DNA from 4 places in the Pseudoalteromonas sp. Hal040 genome. Region 2 is predicted to be linked to each of the others. Evidence: predicted binding sites of a transcription regulator. Region 2 holds the regulator's gene; each other region holds the start of a gene.
What was found. The regulator sigma-54, encoded in region 2, starts transcription at its own class of promoters, with help from an activator protein. The targets are predictions, from matches to a motif close to GTTGGCACGNNNNTNGNNT.
Positions count from the first base shown of each region.

Region 1: the regulator sigma-54 is predicted to act here: its motif matches at 1,950-1,968, upstream of dps (DNA starvation/stationary phase protection protein Dps).
Region 3: the regulator sigma-54 is predicted to act here: its motif matches at 1,175-1,193, upstream of fliE (flagellar hook-basal body complex protein FliE).
Region 4: the regulator sigma-54 is predicted to act here: its motif matches at 1,829-1,847, upstream of P4S60_RS13715 (DUF3192 domain-containing protein).

Region 1 covers NZ_JARLUU010000001.1:893,218-897,308, forward strand. The annotation lists gene P4S60_RS04045 (serine hydrolase domain-containing protein) at 1-225, shown strand, start outside; gene corA (magnesium/cobalt transporter CorA) at 347-1,303, shown strand; gene dps (DNA starvation/stationary phase protection protein Dps) at 1,364-1,882, opposite strand; gene P4S60_RS04060 (CBS domain-containing protein) at 2,109-2,528, opposite strand; gene P4S60_RS04065 (substrate-binding domain-containing protein) at 2,608-3,618, opposite strand; gene P4S60_RS04070 (GGDEF domain-containing protein) at 3,727-4,091, opposite strand, start outside.
Region 2 covers NZ_JARLUU010000001.1:3,095,134-3,099,224, reverse strand. The annotation lists gene ptsN (PTS IIA-like nitrogen regulatory protein PtsN) at 1-288, opposite strand, end outside; gene hpf (ribosome hibernation promoting factor) at 292-579, opposite strand; gene P4S60_RS14365 (RNA polymerase factor sigma-54) at 607-2,103, opposite strand; gene lptB (LPS export ABC transporter ATP-binding protein) at 2,219-2,944, opposite strand; gene lptA (lipopolysaccharide transport periplasmic protein LptA) at 2,941-3,462, opposite strand; gene lptC (LPS export ABC transporter periplasmic protein LptC) at 3,452-4,006, opposite strand; gene kdsC (3-deoxy-manno-octulosonate-8-phosphatase KdsC) at 4,003-4,091, opposite strand, start outside.
Region 3 covers NZ_JARLUU010000001.1:2,620,239-2,624,329, reverse strand. The annotation lists gene P4S60_RS12155 (sigma-54-dependent transcriptional regulator) at 1-1,061, shown strand, start outside; gene fliE (flagellar hook-basal body complex protein FliE) at 1,232-1,564, shown strand; gene fliF (flagellar basal-body MS-ring/collar protein FliF) at 1,585-3,300, shown strand; gene fliG (flagellar motor switch protein FliG) at 3,293-4,091, shown strand, end outside.
Region 4 covers NZ_JARLUU010000001.1:2,955,459-2,959,549, reverse strand. The annotation lists gene P4S60_RS13725 (response regulator) at 1-479, shown strand, start outside; gene P4S60_RS13720 (GGDEF domain-containing response regulator) at 448-1,371, shown strand; gene P4S60_RS13715 (DUF3192 domain-containing protein) at 1,405-1,785, opposite strand; gene P4S60_RS13710 (D-2-hydroxyacid dehydrogenase) at 1,949-2,893, opposite strand; gene zntR (Zn(2+)-responsive transcriptional regulator) at 2,988-3,401, shown strand; gene P4S60_RS13700 (SO_0444 family Cu/Zn efflux transporter) at 3,385-4,091, shown strand, end outside.

The sequences.
Region 1 (4,091 bases), 2.2 Mb from region 2:
ACGCTTCGTATTAACCCAGATAACAATGATGCAATCATCGTACTTAGTAGCGGCGGTGAGCATATTGCATCAAAACTCGGGTATGAATGGACGCTTTGGCAAACCGGTTACCCCGACTTTTTAGCGTTTGATGTTGCCCTGCAAAGTGCTTTTGTACCCTGCTTATTAGGCCTTGGCATCATCTTGATAGGTATGCTTGTGGTGCGCTTCAAAAAAGCGAAATAAGCAATTGATGTTAGGTTTAAATTATTTTTCTGCTTTACCCGGTAATTAGTAGCATTGTCATTGTTCATTAACGTGAACAGCTATAGTATTTGCTATACATTGATTATTCAGGGTAGGGCGCATGTTACGATTTTTTTCTATAGACAAAGGTGTGATCACAGAAACTGAGCCAGCTGCTGATACGCCTCTTTCAACCGCCATAAAAAATGCTCATTGGATTGATACCATAAATCCGACTGAAGAAGAACGGCAAGCGCTGGCAAGCACGCTTAATATCACCTTACCCGGTGCTGATGATGTTGAAGAAATCGAGGCCTCTTCCCGTTGTTTTATCGACCATGAAGGCTTGCATGTGCATGCGCTTTTCATGTCTCCAAATGAAGGGCGCTTTAACACGGTAACCGTAGCTTGTTTGCTACAAGACAACTGCTTGCTGACAATCCGCGATGATGAATTAGCCGATTTTCGTCTATTACGACTACGTGCTCGGAAAGGGCAGGTAGCGTGTGATAATCCAAAGCAACTTTTGGTGACTTTATTTGACCAAAAAGTCGAAAACCATGCTGATATGCTTGAAGACATGCATCACCAATTAGAAAAACTCAGTGCCTATGTACTTGAAGAGGATGACTCAGACTTAGAAGAAGCTGTTAGTCGAATTTCGCGCCTTGAAGATAATAACGGTAAAGTGCGTTTATGTTTGATGGATACGCGCCGGAATATCTCGTTTTTACTGCGCCACCTAGGAGCGCCGACAGAAGACCGCGAATCACTACGTGAAATTGTACTCGATATTGATACCCTTATGTCTCACTGTACATTTTTGTTTGATAAAGTTAACTTTTTAATGGACTCGACTCAGGGTTTTATTAACATCGAACAAAACCAAATTATAAAAACCTTCTCTATTGCCTCAGTGGTGTTTTTACCGCCGACCGTTGTCGCCAGTATCTATGGGATGAATTTTAACAGCATGCCTGAACTGCAATGGGCATGGGGTTACCCGTTTGCAATTGGCATTATGTTGCTGTCTGGCTTTGCACCTTACTTGTTCTTTAAACATAAAGGTTGGTTGTAACAAAGCATAAAAAAGCCCAGCAAATGCTGGGCAAGGGGTCTTCGGATAGACCTAGGGGGTTTAACCTTTCAATTCGCCGGTAGACGATTCGATATGTGCACGAACAAACCATTGGAATTGTTCTAAGTCAGCCAGTTGGCCGGTGATCATATCTTCAGATACTGGGTCTAGCTCACCAAGCTTATCGATAGCTGCACGGTGGTCTTTATTAACACCGTTGTACACTTTATCAAGCGCTGTTAGGTGGTCAGTCACTAAGCCTTTACCAATTGAATAATCTTGCCAAGTACGGCGTTCTACAATTGATTGAGGTGTGCCAACAGGTACGCCGCCCATGGTTGCGATACGCTCTGCAATCGTGTCAGTCATCTCTTGCACTGCGCTTACTTGTGGGTCAAGCATTTCGTGAACACCAATAAAATTAGGGCCAACAACATTCCAATGAATGTGTTTTAAAGTGAGGTGTAAATCGATTAAAGCGACCATGCGCTGGTCTAGAATAGCAATCGTGTCCGCTGCAGCTTGGTCTTTAACACCAGGTGCTGTAAATTCTGCGACTTTTGATGATGAATTACTCATTACTCCTCCGAGATTATCTGTAAATTTCCTTTCGCTTTTAATCTAAAAAGCATGTGTAATTACATAGAAGCAAGCGTTGTGCCTGATAATCATAAAACTATAAGGTGTTGAATATAAATGGTTAATTTGATTTTGTCTTGGGCTGGAGTAGTTGTGGTTATGAGGGAGTATGAAAACTCTGCACACCTTCTGTAAAAAATTCAGTGTGCAGATACAAAGTTACGAGTTAAGAAAGTAATGCCGCCGCTAAACGAACAAAGTCTGATGAAGTTAGAATTCCCACTAGGTTGTTATCTTTATCAACCACCGGCATGCAGCCATGACGGTTTTCAACAAAAAACTTAGCAACTTCGTGTAGCGGTTGATTTGGGGAGATACTGGTAAAATCGGTTGCCATAATATCAACCACTTTAGTTTGCTTTTCTTTGCGTTCAAGGGCGCTGGCGCTGTAATTAGCCATGATATTCATTACCTGAGCAATCATGATTTTTTGCGTTAACATGCCAACCAAACCACCGTGCTCATTAATCACTGGGATATGACGGACATTTTTCTCTTTCATTAGATTATGAGCATCATGCAGGGTATTTTGCGCGTTAATGGCGAATGGGTCTGGCGTCATCAAATCACTAACTAGGTGTGTCATGGCTACATCCTTACAATTAATCAAGTTGTGGTAAGTCTAGCGCTTATCGAGTTAATTGCACTTTAGTGAGATCAAAGTTTTAGTGATTAACTGTGCAAGTACCTGCATTACTTTGCTGACAATAATGAAAGTCTAAATAATAGTGAGACTTAGCTGGGCGTTCACCTTTAGTGAGGTATTGATACATCAACTCGGCAGAAAGTCGGCCCATTTCAAAAGGGTTTTGACCAATATTGGCCGATGATAATCCTTGCTGTAATACTGCTAATTGCATTTGCTCAGTATCGGCAGAAACAATCACCACTTCTTGATTGGCAATACGTTGTTTATGTTTAGCAATCACGTTTGCATAGTTAGGGTTAAATTGAGCAAAACCGGCTACCGCTAGAAATAGTGGTGGATTTTCAAGGTTAAGCAGTTTGTCGAGTTGACCGAGTGACACCTCTCGCTTACCTAAACTATATAAAGGGCAACGGTCAAATTCACTCCAGCCATTTTCACCGCTTAAACGTTTTTCTGTTTGCCCTGATAAGGCATAGCGAACACCTTCAATACGCTTGTTTAAATTAGGCGTTGTTGAATGTCCTGATTGAATACAAACTTGATTATTTGCCTTGTTGGTGAATTTTTTTAATTCGTTCCCCAAGGCCACCCCATAATCAAAATTATTGGTACCCACATAAGCTAAACGGTACTGCTGATCTTCTTCGAGTAGATCAGAGTCAAAGGTGATCACTGGGATCTGGTTGTCGTGTAACTTTTTTAAAGCTCTTTCAACAAGGTAATTGGAATCTGTGGTTGCGATTAATAAACCGCTAATATTATTTCTGCGAACAAGATCGGTGATCACCAATACCTGCGTGCGTATATCTTGAAAATCTTTGGGGCCGTCGTAAATACATTCAAAATCGAGATGCTGTTTTGCAAATTGCTCACACCCTTTAAAGGCTTGCTGATAAAAGCTATCGTTTTTAGTTTTACCCACAACAGCCACCACATATTTAGCCTGAATTGGCAGGGCAAAAAGCCAAAAACTGGCGCACAAAAACACCCAGTTTAATTTAAAATTTAATAATACTTTTAAAGACATAGCACAACATATTGCAAGTTAAGTATAAGCACGAGCTAATTATAGTGACAGAGTTAGAATTTACAAGATTGATAGAAAGGTATTTGTTTTCTTTGTTTGTCTAGTTATTTATTCCTTGTTTTGGCTGTTGGTTTCTATGCGATTACGGCCATTATTTTTCGCTGCATAAACAGCTTTGTCTGCGCGGTTTACTAAGCTTTCAAAGCTATCATTTGGTTGCCAATTGGTTAAACCAAAACTAGCGGTAACCGATATACGATGTTCTCGATAAGCTATTTGACTGGTTTCAAATGTTTTACGTAGGCCCTCTAAAAATTGCTTAGCCGAGCTGATGTCGGTAGCAAAGAACAACAGTAAAAATTCTTCACCACCAAGGCGGCAACATAAGTCACCTTTATTCAAATGGTGTTTCATTAGATCAGAGAACACTTCTAGGACTAGGTCACCGCCATCGTGACCATAGCTATCATTAA
Region 2 (4,091 bases):
CGGGCGGTTATCAATAGCATCAAAATTGATGGGTGATTCACTCACTATGATAAACGCATGGGGCTCATCGGCACCGCTCATTCGACCATGGGGAATAGCAATACCGCGACCTATGCCGGTGCTGCCTAGTTTTTCTCGGTTGAGCAAAGCATCTAGGATATCTTGTTGCGATAAATGAGGAAGCTGCTGGTGGGCCAGTTCGCTGATATATTCAAGAATTCTTTTTTTGCTATTAAAAAGGACCGCAGCTTTGCTGCAGTCCTGGTTAGTAAGTGAACTTAGTTTCATAATTTAATGTCGAGCTAATTTCTCTTTGTGTTTAATGACTTGGCGATCAAGTTTATCGATCAGTGAGTCAATGGCTGCGTACATATCTTGATGTTCTGTAGAAGCGAACAATTCGCCTCCGTTTACATGTAAAGTTGCTTCTGCTTTTTGGCTTAATTTTTCTACATCTAGAATGACATGAACATTATTTATATGGTCAAAATGCCTTTCTAGTTTCGCAAACTTGGTGTTTACATAGTCTCTTAATGAATCAGTGATTTCTACATGACGACCAGTTAAATTTAGTTGCATAAGCATTTTTCCTTCTATGTAAAACGTCTAAATCAAACTCTTACGCTGATTAGACGGAGGTATTGCTAGAGACTCACGATATTTTGCAATTGTACGTCTAGCTACTTTAATTCCTTGCTCAGCCAATATATCTGCAATTTTACTATCACTCAATGGTTTAGCTGAGTTTTCTGCAGCCACTAACTTCTTGATTAAAGCGCGTATTGCCGTAGAAGAACACTCACCACCATTTTCGGTGCTGACATGGCTTGAGAAGAAATATTTCAACTCAAAAATACCCCTCGGGGTATGCATATATTTTTGCGTTGTTACACGTGAAATTGTCGATTCATGCATTTCGACCATTTCAGCAACATCATTTAGCACCATCGGCTTCATCGCTTCAGGGCCGTGCTCAAAGAAAGCTTGTTGTTGTTGAACGATACAGTTGGTTACTTTTAATAACGTATCGTTACGGCTTTCTAAGCTCTTAATAAACCACTTTGCTTCTTGTAAGTGAGAGCGAATAAATTGGCTGTCGCTACTCGATTTTACTGAGCGAGACATAGCCGCATATTGGCTGTTCACTCTAATCTTTGGCATACAATCTGGATTTAACTCAACCACCCAGCGACCTTTTACTTTTTTCACTGATACATCAGGTATAACGTACTCAGACTCTTCGCGTACTATGCTATCCGCAGGCTTAGGATTTAAGCTGTGAATAAGCGTCATCACTTCTTTAAGCTCATTTTCTTTAAGCTTAGTCTTTTTCATCAAAGTGCGATAGTCGCGACTCGCTAATAATTCGATATGCTCAGATAAAACCATTTTAGTTTCAGCTAAATATGGTGTGCTAGCGTCAAATTGACGAAGCTGAATACACAGGCATTCTTGTAAACTGCGCGCGCCAATACCAACAGGATCGAATAATTGTATTCTTTTTAAGACCGCTTCAACTTCATCAAGTTCGATTTCTTCTTCATCGTTATTTTGATTAAAGCTTTCGACAATATCTTCACAGCTGATCGTTAAAATACCTGAGTCGTCTATGGCTTCTACTATGGCTACGGCAATCGCTTCGTCAGTTGGGCTAAATGGTGTGAGCTGTAATTGCCACATCAGGTATTCTTGTAGGGTTTCAGTTGATGCGCCTTGGTAAATAGACTCATCTTCAGGCATCGGTCCTGATGATGTTGATGGGGCTGCGCTCATGTACTCGTCCCACGTGACGTCCATAGCTAAGTCATCACTTACGGTGTCTTTATTGAGGGCGTCACTGCTTTCTTGCTCGTATTCGCTAGGTGCTTCTTCTGCAGACGCGCTCAGTTGCATATCGTCAGATTCCGCTTTTTGCTCATTCTTACCGATACTTTCTTCGTTGTAATCAGCCTCTTCCACTTCAAGTAGGGGATTACTATCAAGCGCTTCTTGAATTTCTTGCTGGAGATCCAATGTACTGAGCTGCAACAAACGAATCGCTTGTTGCAGTTGTGGAGTCATTGTAAGTTGCTGGCCCATGCGCAGCTGTAATGATTGCCTCATGTATCCCTAACAATCCTTTTTAAGTTATCGATGACTGTGCAAACACAGTTAAGTCATTATCGATTTATTGTCATTGTTATAAGTCTAGCAGATGCTCTAGTCGGTGGCGTAATGGTTACAGCCTGAATTGCTCGCCTAGATATACATCACGTACAGTTTGGTCAGCTAATACGTGCTCAGGTGTGCCTGATGCAATTAGCTCCCCATGAGAAACAATGTAGGCTTTTTCACAAACATCAAGGGTTTCTCTAACATTATGGTCAGTAATGAGTACCCCAATACCGCGGTTTTTTAGGTGCTCAATAATTTTCTTTATATCTAACACTGAAATTGGATCAACACCAGCAAAAGGCTCATCTAAAAGGATAAATTTAGGATTTGCGGCTAATGCGCGAGCAATTTCAACGCGGCGGCGTTCGCCACCTGACAGCGCCATACCTTGGCTGTCACGGATATGTTGAATGCTAAATTCGTCGAGTAAGCTGTTTAGCGTTTCTTCGCGGGTGGTTTTATTTAGATCTTTACGGGTTTCTAAAATTGCCATCAAGTTTTGATAAACCGTCAACTTTCTAAAAATTGACGACTCTTGCGGCAGATAACCAATACCTAAACGTGCGCGGCTATGCATTGGTAAAAGCGTAATGTCGTTATCATCAATGCTGATTTTACCTTTGTCGCTGGGTACTAAGCCTACAATCATATAGAAGGTTGTCGTTTTACCTGCGCCATTTGGACCAAGTAAACCAACAATGCTGCCAGCTTCAACTTCAAGGCCTACACTTTTAACCACTTGGCGGCCTTTGTAGCTCTTAGCTAAAAGCTCTGCTTTTAATGTGCTCATGGTTGGCCTTTGTTATCTTTTTTGTTTTCAACTGGAACTAGGATCGTGTGTACGCGATCTGTTGAGTTTTCGTCTTTTTCGGCGCTGATCAGCTGTTGAGCCATATCGTAGGTAATGCTTTTAGCCGTTACTTTTTGGCCCGATTGAGTGACTTCAGCTTCGCCATTGAGTGTTAAGAAGCGTTTCGCAACATCGTAACGTACTTCTTGTGCACTGGCGCTCATTACGGTGCCATCAGCTTGCTTTTCTTCGAAATAAGCAGGATTACCTGTCGCGATAATTAATTCGACAGTGCCTTCGGTGTCTCCACCGTGTGCTTCAAGACGTTCTGCTGTAATATGACGATTACCATGCACGATCTCTACGTTACCTTCGAATATGCCAACGCCATCTTTTAGTTTACCAACTTGGCGGTCTGAGCTAATGCTAATTTGTGCGCCAGTTTGCTCAGCAGCCGCGCCCGAAAACGCGATCAATAAGCTTGGGATCAGGAGTAGTTTCTTCAGTTTATTGGTCATAGTATATGGTTCGTGTATGGTTAGTTAACTCAACAATTTCGGTTTTTAAATCGGCTTTTAAGCCTTTCCCGGTAATCTTTAAATTCGGTCCCGTTAGCGTCACAGGTTGCTTAGAAAACATGGTCATTTTATCAATGTCGACATTAATGTTTTCAGCTTTAATATCTTCGATCATGCCGTTGTGGGTTAAGTTTTTAGCAACCACATCCCCTTCAAAAATCAGCTGATCGTTTTCGTATAAAGTGGCTTCTTTGGCTTTTACTTGCCATACCTGCTGGTCGCCATAAATCGTAAAAATTGGTTGTTCAAAAAAGGTAAACCCTAATTGTTGATACAACTCCATTTTGGCGGCCGCCACCTTATGACTAATTTTGCCTTGTTCGTCATACGCAGTTTGCTTTAAGGCAACGGCTGTATAATCAGGCGATGCTATGATCTCGTCTTCACTACTTATTGCGTCTGTTGATTGATTAAAGTACGGGTACCATAACCACACCATGCAACAAACAAAAACAATACTCAGTAAAATACGGGCTATATTCATGCGCTGGTTCCATCGCTAGTTAACGGCTTGCCGTTTTCTAACATCAGTAAATCAGTTAATTCACGCACGGCTCCAAAGCCACCCG
Region 3 (4,091 bases), 470 kb from region 2:
TGAGTCGTTATTTGCCTGAAAAGGAAAAAGAAACCGATGGCCCAATTGTTGCCGATCCATCGAGCATTAAGTTATTAGAACTTGCCAGTAAAGTAGCGCGCTCAGATGCCAGTGTTATGGTGCTTGGCCCAAGTGGGTCAGGTAAAGAGGTTTTAGCTCGTTTTATCCACGACAAATCAAACCGTAGCGATGCCCCCTTTGTGGCTATTAACTGTGCTGCTATTCCTGAAAATATGCTTGAAGCAACCTTATTTGGCTATGAGAAAGGGGCATTTACCGGTGCTATTCAAGCCTGTCCTGGTAAATTTGAGCAAGCTCAAGGTGGTACCATCTTACTTGATGAAATTACGGAGATGGATTTAGGCTTACAAGCTAAATTACTGCGTGTACTGCAAGAGCGTGAAGTAGAACGTTTAGGTGGCCGTAAAACCATAGAGCTTGATGTACGCGTACTGGCTACAAGTAATCGCGACTTAAAAGAAGCGGTGAGCGAAAACCTGTTCAGAGAAGATTTATATTATCGCTTAAATGTGTTCCCACTCATGTGGAAACCATTAGCAGAGCGTCCGGGTGACATTATTGTATTGGCCGAGCATTTAATTGAGCGTCATTGTTTGAAAAGTAAAGAGCCCATTGCGCTGTTAACCGAAGGAGCTCAGCAAAAGCTGTTAGCGCATGCTTGGCCGGGCAATGTGCGCGAGCTTGATAATGTTATTCAACGTGCGTTGATATTATGTGATGGTAACAGTATTCATCAAGATGATGTCTTTATTGAAGAGTTGCTCACGGTGGATATAAAGCCAGTCGCTACGCCACCACACAATGCACCGGCCTATCAAGAACAGCCTGTTGAGGTTAATCTAGATACTGTGCCACAAATGAGTGAGCAGGGTAACTACAAAGACGAGCTTAAAGACAAAGAACATCGTATTATTTTAGAAACCTTAGCGCGCTGTAATGGTAAGCGTAAAGAGGTTGCAGAAACCTTAGGTATTAGTCCGCGCACGTTACGTTATAAATTGGCGCAAATGCGTGACTTGGGTATTGCCTTACCTGCATAAACTCCCACCAAAAAGTTAGTTAAGCAAGCTCACATTTTTGTGAGCTTGTTTGCTGTCAAAACTCTGACAAACAAAATAAACAAGTTAAACTGTTGATATATAAGGGTTTATTTTGTGGCATGATTTGTGCTTTATGAGTGCATAAGTAAACTGCATTGTCAGAGAGTATTATGAAAGTTCAAAACAGCGCATTATTTCAAGAAATGCAATCTATGGCCTTAGAAGCAGGTCGTAGTAACTCAATTAATAATTTACCAACACAAACTCAGCCAACATCATCGGCACAGTTTGGTGATTTACTTACCAATGCACTTGATACAGTGAATGGCTTACAACAAGAAGCAAAACAAAAAGTAACGGCAATGGAAATGGGCGACCGCAGTGTTTCTCTTGCTGACGTTATGATTGCTTCGCAAAAGTCATCAGTCGCTTTTGAAGCAACAGTACAGGTTCGAAATAAGCTTGTTGAAGCTTATAAAGAAATCATGAACATGCCTGTTTAACTAGGTAGTGGAGAATTATTGTGGCGCAATCTAATCAATCAACTGATCTAGCCTTAGCCGGCGGTGGTATCGATTCAAACGATACCGATGATCAACAAGAGCAAAAGTCAGGCTACTTAAGTGCCTTAAACGGTGTAGACGTTTTACGCCAGGTTACTTTAGTGATTGCTTTGGCAATATGTTTGGCTATCGCAATTTTTATTATTATCTGGGCTCGTCAGCCAGATATGCGTCCGCTTGGTAAAATGCCAACGGAAGAGCTTATTCAAACGCTGGACTTTTTAGACGCACAAAAGATTGATTACGAACTTGATGGTAATGTCATCTCTGTTGAAGAAGGTGAATACCAAAACATTAAATTATTGATGGCTCGTGAAGGCCTAGAGCAAGCGCCAAGCTCAGGTACTGACATCATCATGCAAGATATGGGTTTTGGTGTAAGCCAACGCCTTGAACGTGAACGTTTAAAACATGGTCGTGAGCAACAGCTTGCGCGTACCATCGAAGAGCTAAAAAATGTTACTCGCGCCAAAGTGCTTTTAGCTATTCCAAAAGAAAACGTCTTTGCTCGCCGTGAAAAGCAACCTTCAGCAACTGTTGTATTGACCTTAAAACGTGGTCGTACACTTGATGGTGAAGAAATTGACTCAGTGGTTGATATTGTTGCATCAGCGGTGCAAGGTTTATCGCCAGAGCGCGTTACTGTAACTGACCAAAATGGTCGCTTACTTAACTCAGGTTCACAAAATTCACTTGCTGCTCGCTCTCGCAAAGAATATGAAATTGAGCGTAAACGTGAAGAAGAATACTTAAATAAAATCGACAGCATCCTTATTCCTGTTGTGGGCTTAGGTAACTATACAGCGCAAGTTGATTTAAATATGGATTTTAGCGCCGTAGAAGAAACACAAAAACGTTATAACCCAGACCTACCTGCTGTGCGCAGTGAAACGACATTCGAAGAAAATAACATTGGTGGTCTTGCTGTGGGTATTCCAGGAGCACTCACAAATCAGCCGCCAGTAAATTCTAATATTCCTGAAATTGCAGGCCAAGGCAGTGCGGGTTCAGCAACGAATCCTAGTCGTTCGCATAAAGAAGCAACACGCAACTACGAGCTAGATACAACAATCTCACATAAACGTCAGCAAACAGGGGTTATTCGTCGTATCAGTGTGTCAGTTGCCGTTGATTATGTACCACAAGTAGGTGAAAACGGTGAAACGACCATGGTTCCTCGCTCTGTTGAAGCATTGTCAAATATCCGTCGTTTACTACAAGGTGGTGTAGGCTTTGACATGCAACGTGGTGATGCACTTGAAGTTGTCACAGTGCCATTTGTTCGCGAAGACACAGAAATGGCAGCCGAAGTGCCGCTTTGGGAACAAGATTGGTTCATGAAGATGCTACGCTTAGCATTAGGTGCACTGGTAATCATCGTACTGATTGTATTCGTAGTAAGACCAATGCTGAAACGTCTAATCTACCCAGACGATACACTTGAAGATTATGATGAAGATGCATTAAGTGCAGGTGTAGATATTGGTGATAGTACGCTAGATATGCTAAATAAAGAATTTGACTCTGCTGCTGTAGGATTCTCAAGTGATGGTACACTACAGCTGCCAGACTTACATGGCGATGAAGATTTACTCAAAGCAGTTCGAGCATTGGTTGCAAATGAACCAGAACTGTCTTCTCAAGTAGTGAAAGCGTGGTTAACAGAAGATGACTGATCAAGAACAAAAACAACTACCACCGGCGTTTGATGTTGATAAATTAGACGGTGTTGATAAGGCTGCAATCTTATTGCTGAGCTTGTCAGAAGAAGATGCTGCGCAAATCCTTAAACACTTAGAGCCAAAGCAAGTGCAAAAAGTGGGTATGGCAATGGCTGCGCTAGATGATTTATCGCAAGCGAAAATTAGCGCAGTACATAATTTGTTTATTGAGCAAATTCAAAGCTTCAGTACCATTGGTTTCCAATCTGAAGACTTTATCAAAAAAGCGCTTACTGCAGCACTTGGTGAAGATAAGGCTGCCAGCCTTATCGACCAAATTGTTATGGGCTCAGGAGCGAAAGGTCTTGATTCATTGAAGTGGATGGACTCAAAACAAGTAGCGAATATTATTCGTAATGAGCACCCGCAGATTCAAACCATTGTTTTATCCTATTTAGAGCCTGAGCAATCAGCTGAAATCTTGTCGCAATTCCCAGAAAAAGTGCGCTTAGATTTAACCATGCGTATTGCTAACCTTGAAGAAGTTCAACCTGCAGCATTGCAAGAGCTGAACGAAATCATGGAGAAACAGTTCGCAGGCCAAGCAGGTGCGCAAGCTGCGAAAATGGGCGGCTTAAAAGCGGCTGCTGATATCATGAACTACCTAGATACCAATATCGAAGGTCAGTTAATGGATTCAATCCGTGAACACGATGAAGAAATGTCGCAGCAAATCCAAGACCTTATGTTTGTATTTGAGAACTTAATGGACGTTGAAGACCGTGGTATCCAAGCGATCCTGCGCG
Region 4 (4,091 bases), 140 kb from region 2:
CTGCACACAGTGAAAGTGAGGATATTGAGCATTCAATCGCGGCGGGGATGAATAAGCATTTAACTAAACCGATTGTTGCTAGTAAGTTGTTTTTAGCAATGAGTGAACTTGATAACACAAAAGAAGTCTTTTTTGATCAAGCTTTTATACTGTCTCAGTTTGCAAACAATACTAAGTTAGTATTAACTATGTTATCAAAGTTTGCGACTATGGCAGCAGAGCAGTTATTACAAATCTCCACATTAAAAACTACCGATGAGTTGGTCCGTGTGGTTCATAATGTAAAAGGGTCAGCCGGAAATCTCGGTTTTAAGCGATTGTCAGCGTGCGCTCAGCAATGTGAAGCTAGGCTTAAGGCAGATGGTGAACTGCCCGAACAATTAAATGATGAGTTGCAATGGCAAATAAAACAGGTCATCGCATTTATCATCGAACAAGGATCTACTGATGTTGAAAAGAGCCAAGGTACTGATTGTTGATGACGATCCGTTAAACCGCTTGGTATTAGAGAAAACATTGCAGCAAGACTATGATGTTTTTTGTGTTGAGAGTGGCGAAAAAGCACTGACGTTTTTAAAAACGCAAAGTGTTGATTTGTTGATCTTGGATATTGTAATGCCCGGCATTGACGGCTACGAAGTGCTTACTAAGTTAAAAGAAAGCGCGGCCACCAGTATGCTGCCCGTAATATTTATTTCTGCTAATACCAGTCACGATGATGAAGCAAAGGGCCTTGAATTAGGTGCGATGGATTACATCACTAAACCATTTAGTGCAGCTATCGTGCGTGCCCGAGTGCGTAACCAGCTGCTGATCAAACAAAAAAATGACTTACTCGAAATGCTCGCCTCAATTGATGGCCTAACCGAGATCCCAAACCGACGTTATTTAGATGAAAATTTAGCGCGAGAGTGGCGTCGTTGCCGCCGAGATCAAACCCCGTTATCGGTGTTATTGATGGATGTTGATCACTTCAAGCGTTACAACGATTGCTATGGTCACCGAGCAGGTGATGATTGCTTAAAACAAATTGCTCATGCCTTAGTTGGGGCGTGTGAACGAGGCAGTGACTTTGTTGCTCGTTATGGTGGTGAAGAGTTTGCTGCGGTGTTACCCAATACTTCAGCGAAAGAGGCTATGTCGTTTGCAAATAAACTGCGCAATGCCGTGAATGAGTTAAACATCCCGCACAAAGCGTCGCTAAATGCTGACCATGTCACAATTAGTATTGGTATTGCGACCACTGAAAATGGTCAGGTTTATGCTGAGCAAACCTTACTTGAAGAAGCCGATTTAGGTCTTTATCAGGCTAAGGATGCCGGACGAGATCAGATAGTATCGAGAATGATTGCAGTAAATGAACATGAGTAGGCGATTGCCTACTCACCCGTTTTAAATTTCTTATTAGCCATTGCTAAGTGATTTATAAATAGTATCACCCACACCAATTAACTTATCATTTTTAAATACGAGTGGCGTACACTCGTCTTTAGTCATCTTGCCATCAGAGTGAATGCTATGCGTTGCATAGAATAATACTTGATACACATCATCATCTTGCTTTAATAACTCGGTAAAGTTAGGTGTATTTAGTTTGTTTAATACCGTTTGGTAGCTTGTATCTAATGCAAGATTAGAAATCACTTCACGATTATTTTTATGTTGTTGCTGCCAGCTAGATGAGCTTCCCGCCCAATGTGTATCGGCTTCGCCGTCAGAAACAGCAATGACACAACCAGTTAAAAATGGTGCAGTTAGCGCGGCAATTAGAAGTGCTTTTTTCATGTTCTTTTATCCCGAAGAAATTGTTTTTTAGTTATTCACTTAATAGCAAACTGCTTGCCAAACTTTTAAATCATAACTAAATCAATTGTTTATGTTGTTTTTAGTCAAAAGGCTAAGTTATAAATTACTAACTACTTAGCTCTATTGACTAATAAATTGCGATTTAGACCAACCTGTTACGCATTTCGCCTTGATTAAATGCTTGGATATTTAACGCAATTTCGTTAACTAAGCGCACGATAGATTCTTGGCTGGCCCATGCAATGTGTGGGGTAAGTAATAAGTTTGCACCTTTGTATTGTGCCAGCGGGTTTTCTTGCTCTGCGGGTTCTTTACTGAGTACATCAACACCGGCTCCGGCAATGACATTATTAGCTAATGCATTAGCTAAATCGGCTTCGTTGATAATTCCACCACGAGCTGTATTAATAATAATAGCTGACGGTTTCATCATGCTTAATTCTGCCGCGCCGATTTGGTTGCGTGTTTCATCAGTAAGCGGGCAGTGAACACTAATAATATCAGCTGTGGTTAGGGCATCATTGAAACTAACACGACCTTCACGAGGCGTTTCGCCTTTTCGTTCGCTGATTATAACATTGGCACCAAAAGCGCGCGCTACATCGGCAACGGCTTTACCCAGCGAGCCATAACCAACAATAGCCAGTGTTTTGCTGGCAATTTCATTAAAGCTGTAATCTAAACGGCAAAACATTGGGCTTTGTTGCCATAAGCCTTGCTGGCAATCATTAATGTATCTGTGAGTATTACCCAGTAAATTAGTGATGAGGGTAAAGGTATGCTGCACTACACTCGGCGTTGAATAACCTGCGACATTGGTCACTGCGATGCCATGCTCTTTTGCTGCACCTAAATCAATGTTGTTAGTCCCTGTCGCTGCAACACATATTAATTTTAAATTAGGTAATTTGCTCATAGCGTGCTGATCAATCACCACTTTATTACTGATAACGACATCGGCATCTTGGCTGCGCTCAACAACCTGCTCTTGGGCGGTTAAGTCGTAACAGGTTAATTTACCTAATTGCGCTAGGGCATCTAACGACGTGTTGGCTAATGTCGCTGCATCAAGGACAGTAATATTCATGTGCTTTCCTTTTTTAATTTATTGCTTGACCTTGGGGTGTACTCCAAGGTTTATAGTGAGCATAATAATTAAACGCTTCACAATGGAGACGGTGATGAAAATAGGTGAGTTTGCACGCCAGTTGGGTGTCTCAACAGATACGCTAAGGTACTACGAAAAGCATGGTTTGTTAACGCCAAGTTCGCGCTCAGACGTGGGATATCGTTTTTATTCTGAGAATGACTATAAACAAATGACGTTTATTCTCAGAGCAAAGAATGTTGGCTTTAGCCTGGCTGAGATTAAAGAGCTACTGCAAATTAAGTTTCATAAAGATCAGCATTCTTGTCATGAAGTTAAAGAGATGACATTACAAAAACGCGATCTCGTTGCACAACGAATTGCAGAGCTTACTCGCTTTTATGACTCACTTTCATTATTAGCAGATAAATGTTGTGGCGGCGAAGAGCCTGCTGAAAACTGTTCAATACTAACGACGCTGGAGGATATCGATGGACTTACTCAATAATTTTTGGCATCTATTTTTACTCTCAGCGCCTTGGTTAATGCTGGGCTTATTCATAGCGGGTCTTCTCAATGTGTATTTGCCTGCTAACTTTCTTAACCGGCATTTAGGCAAAGAAGGGTTATGGACCACAGTTAAAGCAGCCTTTATTGGTGCCCCAATGCCATTGTGTTCATGTGGTGTGATCCCTGCGGCCATTGGTTTAAGAAGGGCGGGGGCGTCAAAAAGTGCCACCACCGCATTTTTAGTTTCAACCCCTGAAACTGGGGTCGATTCGGTTTCGGTATCTTATGTGTTGCTTGGCCCATTTATGGCAGTAATACGTCCTATTGCCGCCGTGTGCAGTGCCATTGTGGCCGGTGTCTTAGTGGGGAAAGATAGTGAACTTCATCAACCGCAAAGCACACAATCAGATAAAGAAAGTACTAAAAAAGACTCTTGTTGTAGTAGTAAACAACCTGAGCCTATGACCACAACGAGCTGTTGCAGTAAAGAGGCAACTGCTAAGCCCGCACAAAGTTGTTGTAGTAAGCAAACACCTCAAGAGCTTGAGCCTGTTAAAACAAGTTGTTGTAGTAGCAAGGGATCGCAACCAATTCAGGAGCCGCAAAATAGTTGCGCAACTGAAAAAGCAGCACCTTCGCAGAAAAGCTGTTGCAGCAGTGAGCAGTCAACTAAAGCCATTGAAAGTCG